DNA from 2 places in the Streptomyces sp. YGL11-2 genome. Region 1 is predicted to be linked to the other one. Evidence: riboswitches for the same ligand, from Rfam matches in the RefSeq annotation. Region 1 holds a riboswitch; the other holds the start of a gene.
What was found. Region 1 has a riboswitch for S-adenosylmethionine ahead of thrC (threonine synthase). Riboswitches for the same ligand answer to the same signal wherever they lie in the genome.
Positions count from the first base shown of each region.

Region 1 (7,085 bases):
CGCCGAGCATCTGGTCCTGCTCCGGACTCGGGCCCCACGGCCGGTGCTGGGACGTGTACCAGCCGCCCGCGATCAGCGTCCCGCTGGTCATCACCACGATCCCGGGCACCGCGTCGACCAGCCCGTCCACCAGCACCAGCAGGGCCCGCACCGGATGGCTGCACCACGAGGGCAGCAGCTCCTCCCGGGTGAGCATCGGCAGTACGAACAGGCTGCCGGTGACGATCAGTTGCAGATACATCAGCTCGTGCAGCGGGTCGTGCCGCAGCGCCGTCGAAAAGTACGGCGTGAAGTAGATCGCCAGCTCGGAGGAGAGCACCAGAACGGTACTCACCAGCGGAAACGTCAGCAGCCGCAGCACCCGCCCGGAGAGCGCCGCGCGCAGCCGCCGCGCCGTACGACCGTCCTCGGGCAGCGCCCGCAGCGCCAGCGAGAGCGGATCGCCGAGCGCCAGCCCGAGCGGCGCGATCAGATCGAGCACGATGTTCTGCACCGCGGCCGGCCAGAACAGCTCGTGGTCATAGACCGCCAGCCCGGACATGGTCGCCACCACGACCGCCCCGAGCCCCAGGCCCGCGAACGCCACCGTCCGCGCCACCGGCCACCGCTCCCCGCGCCGCGCCAGCCGGACGACTCCCCAGCCGTACAGGCCGCCCAGCACGAGCACCAGCACGAGCGCGTACGGGTCGAGCTGCCAGCTGCCGGCCAGCCGCCCCGCGGTCGGCTCCGGCAGACCGGCCGCGAGCGTCGTGGTCGCAAGCGTTGTCACTGTCACGGACCACCACGCTAGCCGGGCCCGCGAACGATCTACCGGCGGGGCACCTCGGGGCGGCTCCGTCCGCGCCTTCAAGGCGCAGGCGGACCGACCACCGACGCGCCCGCGCGGGCGCCGATCACTCCGCCAGCGCCCGCAACTGCTCCAGGAACCACCGCGCCGGCGGCAGCGCGGTGGCCGCCGCGGCCAGCCGCGCACTGCGCTCCGCCCGCTCCCGGGCGGGCATCGACAGCGCCGTGTGCAGCGCCTCCGCGGTCGCCCCGACGTCGTACGGATTGACGCCCAGCGCGTCCTCGCCCAGCTCCTCCCAGGCGCCCGCCTCCCGCGACAGCACCAGCGCACAGCCCGCGTCGGACACCACCGGCACCTCCTTCGCGACGAGGTTCATCCCGTCCCGGATCGGATTGACCAGCGCCACGTCCGCGAGCCGGTACGCCGCCAGCGACCGCGCGAAGTCGTCCTTCACATGCAGGACGACCGGCCGCCAGCCGGCCGTCCCGAACTCCGCGTTGATCTCGTCCGCGAGCCGGCCGACCTGGGCGGTGTAGTCGCGGTAGACGGGCAGGTCCTGCCGCGAGGGGTAGGCGAACGCGAGGTGCACCACCCGCTCCCGCCACTCCGGGCGGTCGGCCAGCAGCCGCCGGTACGCGAGCAGTCCGCGCACGATGTTCTTGGACAGCTCCGTCCGGTCGACCCGGACGATCGTCTTCCGGTCCGCCCCGCCGATCTGCTCCCGCAGCGCCGCCATCCGCTCCTCGACATCGGCCTGCCGCGACCGCTCCCGCAGGAACTCCGCATCGGCGCCCAGGCCGTGCACCCCGATCCTGGTCCGGTGCGCCGTGCGGTCCGGCGGCATCGCGATGACGCTGGGCGCCTCGTGGCGCGGCCAGTGCGCCGTGCAGTCCCCGCCCAGCGCCTGCTCGCAGCAGGCCGTGAACGCCCGGGCCCACCGCCCGGTCAGGAAGTTCGCCCGGTCCGCGCCGAGGATCCCCAGCACCAGCTGCCGCTGGATGTCGTCGGGCAGCATCGCGAAGTACTCCGGCGGCGCCCAGGGCGTGTGCGAGAAGTGCGCGATGCGGACGTCCGGCCGCACCTCGCGCAGCATCCCCGGCACCAGCGCCAGGTGGTAGTCCTGCACCAGCACCGCCGCCCCCGGGCTCGCACAGTCCGCGAGCGCGGTGGCGAACGCCGCGTTGTACGCCTCGTACGCCGCCCACTGGCCGCGGAAGTCCGCGTCGAACACCGGCTCCAGGGGCGTCTGGTACAGCATGTGGTGCACGAACCACAGCACGGAGTTGGCGATGCCGTTGTACGCGGCGGCGTGCACATCGGCCGCGATGTCCAGCATCCGGACGCGCTGTCCACCGGTGTCCGCGGTATCCAGCAGCCCACCGGTCCGCCGCACCGCCTCCCGGTCACCGTCCCCCAGCGCCGAGCACACCCACACCGCGTCCGTCTCCGGGCCGATCGCCGACAGCCCCGACACCAGCCCCCCGCTGCCCCGCCTCGCGGTCAGCTCCCCGTCCTCTCCCAGGGCGTACGACACCGGCCCACGGTTGGACGCGACGAGAACCTCGGCACCTGGCTGGACCGCACTGCGCTCGGAGACCATGTCGCGACATTAACCACTGACCGATCCGCGCAAACGTACGGATCGCCCCTCAGGCCGCCCGCCGTTCCGCGTATTCGGGGATTTCGGCCATCGGCGGACGCTCCTCGGTGTCCACATCCGTCGTCCGCGGCACGAAGCCGTGCTCGCCGCGGTCGAACTGGGTGAGCCGGGGGCGCACCAAGTGACCCCGGGCCAGCCGGAGTTGCGCGGTCCGGTAGATCGCCGCGGCCATCCGCCCGAGGGCCTGCCCGCCCTGGTGGCGGTGCTTGCGCACCCCCACGTCCACCTGCGCCAGCGCGTCCAGCCCGACGGTGTGCAGCGCGTCCACCAGCAGCCCCAGCTCGACCCCGTACCCGACGGGGAAGGGCAGCCGCTCCAGCAGCGAACGGCGGGCCGCGTACTCGCCGCCCAGCGGCTGCACGAAGCCGGCCAGCTGCGGCCAGTGCAGATTCAGCAGCGGCCGGGCCACCAGCTCGGTCACCCGCCCGCCCTGCTCGACTCCGGGACGCCCTCCCGGGCCGGCCGCCGCCGACCCGGCCCCGGTCTCCAGCGGCCGGTCGTACATCGCCTTGACGAAGTGGATCTCCGGATCGGTCAGCAGCGGGCCGACGATCCCGGACACGAAGCCGGCGGAGAACTCCCGCAGGTCGGCGTCCACGAAGCAGACGATGTCGCCGGTGGTGACCAGAAGGGAGCGCCACAGGACCTCGCCCTTGCCGGGCACGGCCGGAATCCGGGGCAGCACGCTGTCCCGGTGGACGACCCGGGCGCCGGCCTCGGCGGCGACCTCGGCGGTGCGGTCGGTGGAGCCCGAGTCCAGCACCACCAGCTCGTCGACCAGCGGGACGTCGGCGGTCATCAGCTCGGCCCGGATCGTGGCGACGATGGCGCCGACCGTGGCCTCCTCATCGAGCGCGGGCAGCACCACGCTCACCGTCCGGCCCGTCTGGCGCTTCGCCTCCAACAGCTGCTCCAGCGGCCGGTCCGCGGCGGACCAGGAGCGGCTGCCGAGCCAGCGCTCCACCTCTTCCAGCACGTCTACGACACTCCTCGATGGGCGCCCCGGGGGCGACCGCTGTGATCCATCTCGCGGTTCGGACGACTATCTCAACCGTCAGCGCCTTCGGTTACAGTCTTGAACAACGCGGATCGCCCTCGCATGTCGGGGTCGCCGCGCCACAAACGCCTGGGTCCGCCCAGCGCCATACCGCTCATCCAGAGGGGCAGAGGGATACGGCCCGTTGAAGCCCCGGCAACCCTCCAGTCGGTCTCCGCCGCAGCACGCACTGCGCGCGAGGCTCCCGGCTAGGGAAGGTGCCAAATCCGTCTCACGGCGAGATGCGTCGTGAGGAAGATGAGGAGAAAGGGCCTCGCCTCCATGGCTGTGCACGTCACCGAATCCACTCCGTCTGTCGCTCTGGGCCCCGCCGTCGCGCTCTCCTGCCGCGAGTGCGGGCAGCGCTTCGACCTCGGCCCGATCTTCGCGTGCCAGGAATGTTTCGGCCCGCTCGAAGTCGCCTACGAGCTGCCGACCGGCGACCCCGAGAGCCTGAAGAAGCGGATCGAGGCCGGCCCCGACAACATCTGGCGCTACGCCCCGCTGCTCCCCGTCCCCGCGGACGTGGCCGACAAGCCGAACCTCAACCCCGGCTTCACCAAGCTCGTCAAGGCCGACCGGCTCGCCGCCGAACTGGGCGTCACCGGCGGCCTGTACGTGAAGGACGACTCCGGCAACCCGACCCACTCCTTCAAGGACCGGGTCGTCGCGATCGCCGTCGAGGCCGCCCGCGCCTTCGGCTTCACCACCCTGTCCTGCTCCTCGACCGGCAACCTGGCCGGTGCGGTCGGCGCCGCCGCGCGCCGCGCGGGCTTCAAGTCCTGCGTCTTCATCCCGCACGACCTGGAGGCCGGCAAGGTCGTGATGGCCGCGGTCTACGGCGGCGACCTGGTCGGCATCGAGGGCAACTACGACGACGTCAACCGCTTCTGCTCGGAACTCATCGGCGACCCGCTGGGCGAGGGCTGGGGCTTCGTCAACGTCAACCTCCGCCCCTACTACGGCGAGGGCTCCAAGACGCTGGCGTACGAGATCTGCGAGCAGCTGGGCTGGCGGCTGCCGGACCAGATCGTCATCCCGATCGCCTCCGGCTCCCAGCTCACCAAGATCGACAAGGGGCTCAAGGAGCTGATCGCCCTTGGCCTCGTCGAGGACCGGCCGTACAAGATCTTCGGTGCGCAGGCCGAGGGCTGCTCGCCGGTGTCGGCCGCCTTCAAGGCCGGGCACGACGTCGTACGGCCGCAGAAGCCGAACACCATCGCCAAGTCGCTGGCGATCGGCAACCCGGCCGACGGTCCGTACGTGCTCGACATCGCGCGCCGCACGGGCGGTGCGGTCGAGGACGTCGACGACGAGCAGATCGTGGACGCGATCAGGCTGCTGGCCCGTACGGAGGGGATCTTCGCGGAGACCGCGGGCGGGGTGACCGTCGGCGTGACCAGGAAGCTGATCGAGAGCGGTGTGCTCGACCCGTCGCTGACCACGGTCGTGCTGAACACCGGTGACGGCCTGAAGACCCTCGACGCCGTCGCCGCCGGTCCCACGGCCACCATCCGCCCCGACCTGGACGCGTTCCGCACGGCCGGCCTGGCCGGCTGAGCCGCTTTCGCCCCTACGCTGCCGCCGGGCAGCCTCCACAGTCCTACCCCGCACCCGCTGGAAGGCAGAACCATGAGCGTCAAGGTCCGCATCCCCACCATCCTCCGTACGTACACCGGCGGCGCGGCCGAGGTGGCCGCCAAGGGCGCGACCCTCTCCGAGGTGATCGCCGACCTGGAGAAGAACCACCAGGGCATCGCGGCCCGTGTGCTGGACGACGCGGGCAAGCTCCGCCGGTTCGTGAACGTCTACGTCAATGACGACGACGTCCGCTTCGAGCAGGGCCTTCAGACCCCCACCCCGGACGGTGCGGGCGTTTCGATCATTCCCGCGGTCGCCGGAGGCTGCTGAGCGATCTGCCGCATTTGGCGCCTAATTTGCGCCAACTCTTGCGTTGCTTGACCGAAATTGCCCCGTCCGGCATAAACGGACGGGGCAATTCCGCGTTGTGAAAGGGGATACCATTGGGGCGATCCCCCTCGGCCTATCTCCGCGCGCGTGCCGAACGCATATGAGACCGCGGTGAGTTGTGCCCAAACTGTGCGCGGTCTTTGTCGCTTACGTGGCTTATTCCCGGCCCGAATTGCACCGGAAAATTGTGACTTCCGGTCATATTGCCGATTCCCTGCCGCCGGAATTCTCGTCCGATTGACCTGTTGCGCTGGGCATCGGTCCAGATACATTCAGCGGCGGTCGACGCGTTCCGGCGCACACCCCCATTCGCGGGGTGAGGTCTGACCCGGGTCCGCGGAGTGCGGTCCTGTGCAAGGGCCAGTAATAGGGGAGTTAGGCATGGCTCAGGGCACCGTCAAGTGGTTCAACGCGGAGAAGGGGTACGGCTTCATCGCGGTCGACGGTGGTGCGGATGTATTCGTCCACTACAGCGCGATCCAGATGGACGGTTACCGCACCCTTGAGGAGGGTCAGCGGGTCGAATTCGAGATCTCGCAGGGCCAGAAGGGGCCGCAGGCGGACATGGTTCGGGTCAGCGCCTGAGGCGGCGACCGACTGCGCGTCGGGAAGGCCCGCACCCTACCCATGGGGTGCGGGCCTTCCTGCTGCCCTTTTGCTGCCTCGCGGCCGCTGCCCGCCAGGGCGCGGATGTACCGACCGGCGCGCGGCGGGCCCCGGCGCGCGGGTCCGGGGCGGCGCACGGCGCGCGGCCGGGGCGGGGCGGGCGCACGGGGCGGGCTCGGGAGTGTGGACGGGACGGTGGGCGCTTGCACTCGACAGGGTCGAGTGCTAATCATTGCGTTAGCACTCTCCCCGTGAGAGTGCTGAATATGGACCGGGTCGGTGAGGCCCGCAGGCCGGGTGGGGCAAGGAACCACAAGGCATGCAGGCCGTCCGTCGCGGGCGCCAGCGCGGTCCGAGCTTTCTCCACCCCAGTCCGGGAGGACCACTTCACATGGCCAAGATCATCGCGTTCGACGAGGAGGCGCGGCGCGGCCTTGAGCGCGGTATGAACCAGCTCGCCGACGCCGTCAAGGTCACCCTCGGCCCCAAGGGCCGCAACGTCGTCCTTGAGAAGAAGTGGGGCGCCCCCACGATCACCAACGATGGTGTCTCCATCGCCAAGGAGATCGAGCTGGAGGACCCGTACGAGAAGATCGGCGCCGAGCTGGTCAAGGAGGTCGCGAAGAAGACGGACGACGTCGCCGGTGACGGCACGACGACCGCGACCGTCCTCGCCCAGGCGCTGGTCCGCGAGGGCCTGCGCAACGTCGCCGCCGGCGCCAACCCGATGGCCCTGAAGCGCGGCATCGAGAAGGCCGTCGAGGCCGTCTCCGGTGCGCTGCTCGACCAGGCCAAGGAGATCGAGACCAAGGAGCAGATCGCCTCCACCGCGTCCATCTCCGCCGCCGACCCGCAGATCGGCGAGCTGATCGCCGAGGCCATGGACAAGGTCGGCAAGGAAGGCGTCATCACCGTCGAGGAGTCCCAGACCTTCGGTCTGGAGCTGGAGCTCACCGAGGGTATGCGCTTCGACAAGGGCTACATCTCGGCGTACTTCGCGACCGACATGGAGCGCATGGAGGCGG
Region 1 is NZ_JBNHIN010000019.1:86,391-93,475, forward strand. Features, by position in the region: gene ACO1BR_RS22415 (cytochrome c oxidase assembly protein) at 1-775, opposite strand, end outside; gene ACO1BR_RS22420 (alpha,alpha-trehalose-phosphate synthase (UDP-forming)) at 894-2,387, opposite strand; gene ACO1BR_RS22425 (glucosyl-3-phosphoglycerate synthase) at 2,437-3,423, opposite strand; SAM riboswitch class I at 3,596-3,748, shown strand; gene thrC (threonine synthase) at 3,766-5,043, shown strand; gene ACO1BR_RS22435 (MoaD/ThiS family protein) at 5,116-5,394, shown strand; gene ACO1BR_RS22440 (cold-shock protein) at 5,836-6,039, shown strand; gene groL (chaperonin GroEL) at 6,452-7,085, shown strand, end outside.

Region 2 (7,085 bases), on a different contig from region 1:
GCAACCCCCACGGCGGGAAAGCCGACAACGTGGGAAGCAGGCAAAGCGCAGCGGAACGGCGGGAAAGCCAAAAACGTGGGAAGCAAAGCCAAGCGCAGCGGACGGGTGGGATTTAGACCGCGCTCCGCGCGGGTACGCAACGGCCGTCCTCCGTGCGGTAGTTCCAGCGAGCGCCGTTCGTCACCAGTTCCCTGACCGCGCGGACGAACCGTTCGACGTGCTCGTCGGGGGTCCCGGCGCCGAAGCTGACCCGGATCGCGTTCAGCGACTTCTCCCCCGGGGCCGCTTCCGGGGCGCCGCACTCCCCCGGCTCCTGCGGCTCGCCGCCCAGCAGGGTGCGGACGAGCGGGTGCGCGCAGAAGAGGCCGTCGCGGACGCCGATGCCGTACTCCGCGGACAGCGCCGCCGCGAAGTGCGAGCTGTTCCAGCCCTCGACCACGAACGAAAGGACGCCCACCCGCGGCGCGTCATCGCCGAAGAGGGAGAGCACCCGGACCTCCGGAACGTCGGTCAGGCCCGCCCGGACACGGGCGATGAGCTCCTGCTCGCGGGCGACCAGCCCGGCGAAGCCGGCCTCGGTCAGTGCCTGGCAGGCGGAGGCGATGGCGTAGGCGCCGATGACGTTCGGCGAGCCGGCCTCGTGCCGGGCCGCGGTGGTGTGCCACTCGACGTCCACCCCGCCGTCGGTGCGCCGCGCGACCTTCCGACTGGCACCGCCGCCGGCCAGGTACGGCTCGGCCTGCTGGAGCCAGTCGGCGCGGCCGGCCAGCACGCCGGCGCCGAACGGTGCGTACAGCTTGTGGCCGGAGAACGCGACCCAGTCGACGTCGAGTTCCGCGATGTCCACGGGGTGGTGCGGCGCGAGCTGGGCCGCGTCCAGCACGATCCGCGCGCCGTGGGCGTGCGCGGCGGCGGCCAGTTCGCGGACCGGCCACAGTTCACCGGTGACGTTCGAGGCGCCGGTGACGCAGACCAGTGCCGGGCCGTAGGGCTCGCGGGCGGCCAGCGCCTTGTCCAGGGTGTCCACCGCCTGCCGCGGGGTGCGCGGCGCGTTCAGATAGGTCACCGCGAGGTCCGCGCGGTGCTCCCAGGGCAGCAGCGAGGCGTGGTGCTCGGTCTCGAAGACGAACACCCGGGTGCCCTGCGGGAGCGCGGCGGCCAGCAGGTTCAGCGAGTCGGTGGTGGAGCGGGTGAAGACGACCTGGTCGCCCTCCCGTCGCCCACCACCGCCCTTGCCGGACTGGGCTTCGCCCAGGTCCCCTTCGATGCGGCAGCCGAGGAAGTCGGCGACCGTCTTCCGGGCGTTCTCGAAGAGGTCGGTGGAGAGCTGGGAGAGGTAGCCGGCACCGCGGTGGACGCTGCCGTAGTACGGGGCGTAGGCGGCCACGTCGTCCCAGACCCGCTGGAGCGCCGGGGCGCTGGCGGCGTAGTCCAGTGCGGCGTAGTCGACCTCGCCGCCGGTCACCAGCGGGACGAGGACATCGCGCCCCAGCACGGGCAGCGGGGCACAGACGGAGGGGTCGGCGGCAACGGCGGAAACGGACATGGCGAACTCCCGTGAGAGACAGGCGAATTCGCTGCGGGCGGGCGCATCGGCAGGCGTGTGCAGGAACGCCGGAGCGCACGGCGGCGCCGCAACGTGAAGGAAAACCCTCGGCAGAAGAGGAGGGAAGGGGTGCGGAAGGGGGGCCGGCGGGCCCTATCGCATTCGCTGCATCACGGAAAGGACTCCCTCGGGGACCAGGATCCCTGGCGAGGGATCCGCGCTTGCCGCAGACCTCGCTGCCTGCGACCTGGTCATCACCCGGGGCACCCCGCCACGGAAGGAGGGTTGCCGGACAGCGGGCCGGGGCCTGTGTCGCTGTCACTCGTGACCTGGGCTGAATCATGCCACACGATCAACACGGCGCAAGTCCCGGTCCGTATCCCGGACCGGGACCTGCGTCACGTGGCCGTCCGCGTCAGGCGTTGCTGGCCGCCACCCAGCGCTCCAGCACCCGCTTGGCGGCGCCCGAGTCGATCGCCTCGGCGGCCTTCGCGAGACCGGTCCGGATCTGCTCGGTCAGCGGGGCGTCCGACGGCTCCAGCGCCGCCAGCGCCGCCGCGGCGTTCAGCAGGACGGCATCGCGGACCGGCCCGGTCTCCCCGTCCAGCAGCCGGCGGGCCACGTCCGCGTTGTACGACGCGTCGGCGCCGCGCAGCGCCTCCACCGGCACCAGCTCGATGCCGACGTCCCGCGGGTCGAAGGGCTCCTCGCGGACCGTGCCGTCGCGCACGATCCACACCCGGGAGGTGGCGGTCGTGGTCAGCTCGTCCAGCCCGTCGTCGCCGCGGAAGACCAGCGCCGAGGAGCCGCGCTCGGCGAGCACCCCGGCCAGGATCGGCGCCATCCGGGCGTCCGCGACGCCGGTCGCCTGGGCGCGGACCCCGGCGGGATTGGTCAGCGGGCCCAGCACGTTGAACGTGGTCCGGATCCCCAACTGCCCGCGGGCGGCGGCCACATGGCGTAGCGCGGGGTGGAACTTGGCCGCGAAGCAGAAGGTGATCCCGGCCTCCTCGGCGACCTCCACCACCCGTTGCGGGCTCAGGTCCAGATTGACGCCCAGCTTCTCCAGGACGTCGGAGGCGCCGCTGGCGGACGAGGCGGCCCGGCTGCCGTGCTTGACGACCTTGGCGCCGGTGCCGGCGACCACGATCGACGACATGGTGGAGATGTTGACCGTCTTTGCGCCGTCACCGCCGGTGCCGACGATGTCCACGCTGGGACCGGGCACCTCGATCAGGCTGGCGTGCGCGTACATCGCCCGCACCAGCCCGGTGATCTCCGCGACGGTCTCGCCCTTGGCGCGCAGCGCGACCGCGAAGCCGGCGATCTGCGCGTCGGTGGCCTGGCCGCGCATGATCTTGTCCATGACCCAGGCGGTGTCGTCGGCGCCGAGGTCGCGGCCTTCCAGGAGGGCGTTCAGCACGGCCGGCCAGGAGTGGTCCGCCACGCTGCCGCCGCCTGCCGGGGTCACAACGTTCATGGTCCACGCTCCTGGTTCGTCTGCTGCGTATGCCGTCACCCTATCGAGCCCCGGGCATGCCGAAGGGCCCCGTCCTCTTCGTGGACGGGGCCCTCTGGGTGGCGTACTACCGGCGGTGCGCGCGGTGGCGCCCGCAGGGATCAGTGGTGGCCGTGGCCGCTGGTGATCTCCTTGTACTCCTCGACGGTGGGCTTCGGGATGACGTTGTCCTCGCCGTAGTAGCCCTTGGAGAGCTTGGCGCGCAGCTTCTCCGTGCGCTTGAGCTTGCGCCGGACACCGTTCTCGTCGACCTCGGGGCCGAGCGCGACCGGCTCGGGCTGCTCGTGCTGCGTCAGAAGGTGCAGCTGCTCCTGGTCGAGCGGCTCGTGCACCTCGATGAACTCACCGTGCGGCAGGCGCTTGATGATGCCGGACTCGCGTCCGTGCAGCACCTTGTCCTTGTCGCGGCGCTGGAGGCCCAGGCAGATCCGCTTGGTGGCGATGAAGGCCAGCACCGGCCCGACGAAGAACGCGATCCGGACGAACCAGGTGATCGAGTTGATCGACAGGTGGAAGTGGGTGGCCCACAGGTCGTTGCCGCCACCGATCAGCATCACGAAGTACGCGACCAGCCAGGCCACACCGAACCCGGTGCGGGTGGGCACGTTGCGCGGACGGTCCAGGATGTGGTGCTCGCGCTTGTCGCCGCGGACCCAGGACTCGACGAACGGGTAGACCGCGATGGCGACCAGGACCAGCGGGAAGACCAGGATCGGGATGAGGACACCGAAGTTGATGGTGTGGCCCCAGAAGTTCCACTCCCAGCCCGGCATGACACGCACCAGGCCCTCGGCGAAGCCCATGTACCAGTCCGGCTGCGCACCGGTGGACACCTGGTCCGGCCGGTACGGCCCGATGGCCCACACGGGGTTGATGCTGGCGACCGCGGCGATCACCGCGATGACGCCGAAGACCAGGAAGAAGAAGCCTCCGGCCTTGGCCATGTAGACCGGCAGCAGCGGCATGCCGACGACGTTGTTGTTCGTCTTGCCGGCGCCCGGGAACTGCGTGTGCTTGTGGTAGATGACGAGGATCAGGTGGGCCACCAGCAGGCCCAGCATGATGCCCGGCAGCAGCAGCACGTGGATCGTGAAGAACCTCGGGATGATGTCGTGCCCGGGGAACTCGCCGCCGAAGATGAACATCTGCAGGTACGAGCCGATCAGCGGCATCGCCAGGATGACGCCCTCGATGAACCGCACACCGGTGCCGGAGAGCAGGTCGTCGGGGAGCGAGTAACCGGTGAAGCCGGTGAACATGCCCAGCACGAACAGCAGGAAGCCGAAGAGCCAGTTGACCTCACGCGGCTTGCGGAACGCGCCGGTGAAGAACACCCGCATCATGTGGACCATCATCGCGGCCAGGAAGACCAGCGCGGCCCAGTGGTGGATCTGCCGGATGAGCAGACCACCGCGGACGTCGAAGCTGATGTCCAGCGTCGACTCGAACGCCTGGGTCATCTTGATCCCGTGCATCGGCACGTAGGACCCGTGGTAGGTGACCTCGGCCATGCTCGGGTGGAAGAACAGCGTCAGGTAGACACCGGTCAGGATGATGATGACGAAGCTGTAGAGCGCGACCTCACCCAGCATGAAGGACCAGTGGTCCGGGAAGATCTTGCGCATGTTGGCCTTGGCGAGGCTGTAGATGCCCAGCCGGCCGTCCGCCCAGTCGGCGATCCGCTCGCCCCGTGGTGCCTGCCCACGGCGCGCAGTGGTCGCGGTTGTCTCGTTACTCATCCGCGCTCCCAGAAGCTCGGGCCGACGGGCTCCGCGAAGCCGCTCGCGGCCTCAAGGAAGCCGTCCTTCACCGTGATGTGCAGCTGCGGCAGGGCGTGCCCGGCCGGACCGAAGATCACCCGACCGCCGTCGGAGAGGTCGAAGGTCGACTGGTGGCAGGGGCAGAGCACGTGGTGCGTCTGCTGCTCGTACAGGCTGATCGGGCAACCGACGTGGGTGCAGATCTTCGAGTACGCGACGATGCCCTCGTGCGACCAGGCCAGTTCGTGCTTGTCCTTGATGTTCTGCGGCTGGATCCGCACGAGCATCAGGGCGTCCTTGGCGATCTTCTCGTTGAACTCCTCGTCGCTCTCCTCCAGGCCCTCGGGCTTGGCGAAGGTGAGGGAGCCCACCGCGATGTCCTCGGGACGCAGCGGGAGGTTGGTGGACTGGTTGACCAGGCGGATGCCCTTCTTCCAGCCCGTGGTGCGCAGCTTCTTCTCGGGCAGCGGGCCCAGGTCGCGCAGCAGGACGACGCCGGAGAGCGGCACCAGGGCCAGCGCGCCGAACATCGTGTTGCGGATCAGCTTGCGACGGCCGAACTGCGACTCCCGGGCACCGTCCGCGAAGTCCGCCAGGACCTTGGCCTTGACCTCGGGCGCGGCCGCGATCGGGTGCCGCTCGTCGGCGACCTCCTCGTCGGACATCAGCGTGCGGGCCCAGTGGACCGCGCCGGCGCCGATGCAGAAGAGCGCCACACCCAGGGTCAGACCGAGCGCGAAGTTCAGCCCACTGACGTGGCCGATCGGGAAGATGTAGACGATCTTGTCGATCGGGATCGCCACGTACGACGCGATGAAGGCGACGGTGGCCAGCATGGACACCACGAAGAGGAACGCCACGGTGCGCTCGGAGCGCTTGGCGGCCCGCTCGTCGATGTCCTGGACGCGGTGCTCGTGGGGCGGCAGCCCCGGGTCGGCGAAGGGGTTGTCCGCCTTCGCCAGCGCACCTTCGTGAGCCGTCTCCCGCTCACTGGGAAGGTTTTCTTCTGTCTCACTCATGACTTCTTGGCCTTCGTAGTCCGGGCTGCGACCCAGATGGCGACCGCGACACACGCACCCAGGCCGAAGATGTAGCCGAAGAGTCCTTCGGTCACCGGGCCCAGACCACCGAGTTCCATGCCGCCCGGGCTCGCGGACTTATCGCTGTCGACGGCGCCGAGGTACGCGACAATGTCCTTCTTGTTCTGCTTGCTCAGCGTGCCGTCACCGAAGGAGGGCATGTTCTGCGGGCCGGTCTCCATGGCCTCGTAGATGTGCTTCGGGTCCACGCCCTCAAGCGTCGGTGCGTACTTGCCGTTGGTGAGGGCGCCGCCCTTGCCGGTGAAGTTGTGGCACTGCGCACAGTTGGTGCGGAACAGTTCGCCGCCCTTGCCGATGTCGGCCCCGTCGGCGCTGTACTGCGACTTGTCGGGGACGGACGGGCCGGGACCGAGCGACGCGACGTAGGCCGCGAGCTGGTCGATCTGGGCGTTGTTGTAGATGTTCCGCTTCCGCGGCACCTGGGCGCCGGGCTGCTGGGCGGGCATACGGCCGGTGCCCACCTGGAAGTCGACGGCGGCGGCGCCCACGCCGACCAGGCTCGGGCCGTCGGAGCTGCCCTGACCGCCGGTGCCGTGGCAGCTTGCGCAGCCCACGGCGAAGAGCTTCTTGCCCTCCTTGATGGCAAGAGACTGGGCGGTGTCATCGGCCTGAGCCTTGTCCGCCGGCGCGAACGCGGCGTACAGCCCCCCAGTGACCGCCAGCGCGAAGAGTAGGACGACGAGCGCCGCCAGCGGATGGCGCCGTCGTGCGGAGAGCTTTTTCACGGATTACCCCGGTGTCAGGATCTTCTGCGTCGATGCTTTGGCTATGTCTGTCTGAAATGCGGGCCCGGCAACAGGCCCGGTACCGGTTACCGGATCAGGTAGATCGTGGCGAAGAGGCCGATCCAGACGACATCGACGAAGTGCCAGTAGTAGGACACGACGATGGCCGCGGTGGCCTGCGTGTGGGTGAACCTCTTGGCCGCGTACGTCCTGCCCAGGACCAGCAGGAAGGCGATCAGACCGCCCGTCACATGCAGTCCGTGGAAACCGGTGGTCAGGTAGAAGACCGAGCCGTACGGGCCGGACGAGAGCGAAAGGCCCTCGTGCTTGACCAGCTCGGTGTACTCGAAGACCTGACCGCCGATGAAGATGGCACCCATGATGAAGGTGATCACGAACCAGGTCCGCAGCTTCTTGACGTCGCCGCGCTCGGCG
Region 2 is NZ_JBNHIN010000001.1:361,177-368,261, forward strand. Features, by position in the region: gene ACO1BR_RS01640 (aminotransferase class V-fold PLP-dependent enzyme) at 113-1,546, opposite strand; SAM riboswitch class IV at 1,759-1,876, opposite strand; gene trpD (anthranilate phosphoribosyltransferase) at 1,962-3,026, opposite strand; gene ACO1BR_RS01650 (cytochrome b) at 3,167-4,804, opposite strand; gene ACO1BR_RS01655 (Rieske 2Fe-2S domain-containing protein) at 4,801-5,844, opposite strand; gene ACO1BR_RS01660 (c-type cytochrome) at 5,841-6,650, opposite strand; gene ACO1BR_RS01665 (aa3-type cytochrome oxidase subunit III) at 6,737-7,085, opposite strand, start outside.
Region 2: another riboswitch for S-adenosylmethionine. It lies ahead of ACO1BR_RS01640 (aminotransferase class V-fold PLP-dependent enzyme); the one in region 1 lies ahead of thrC (threonine synthase).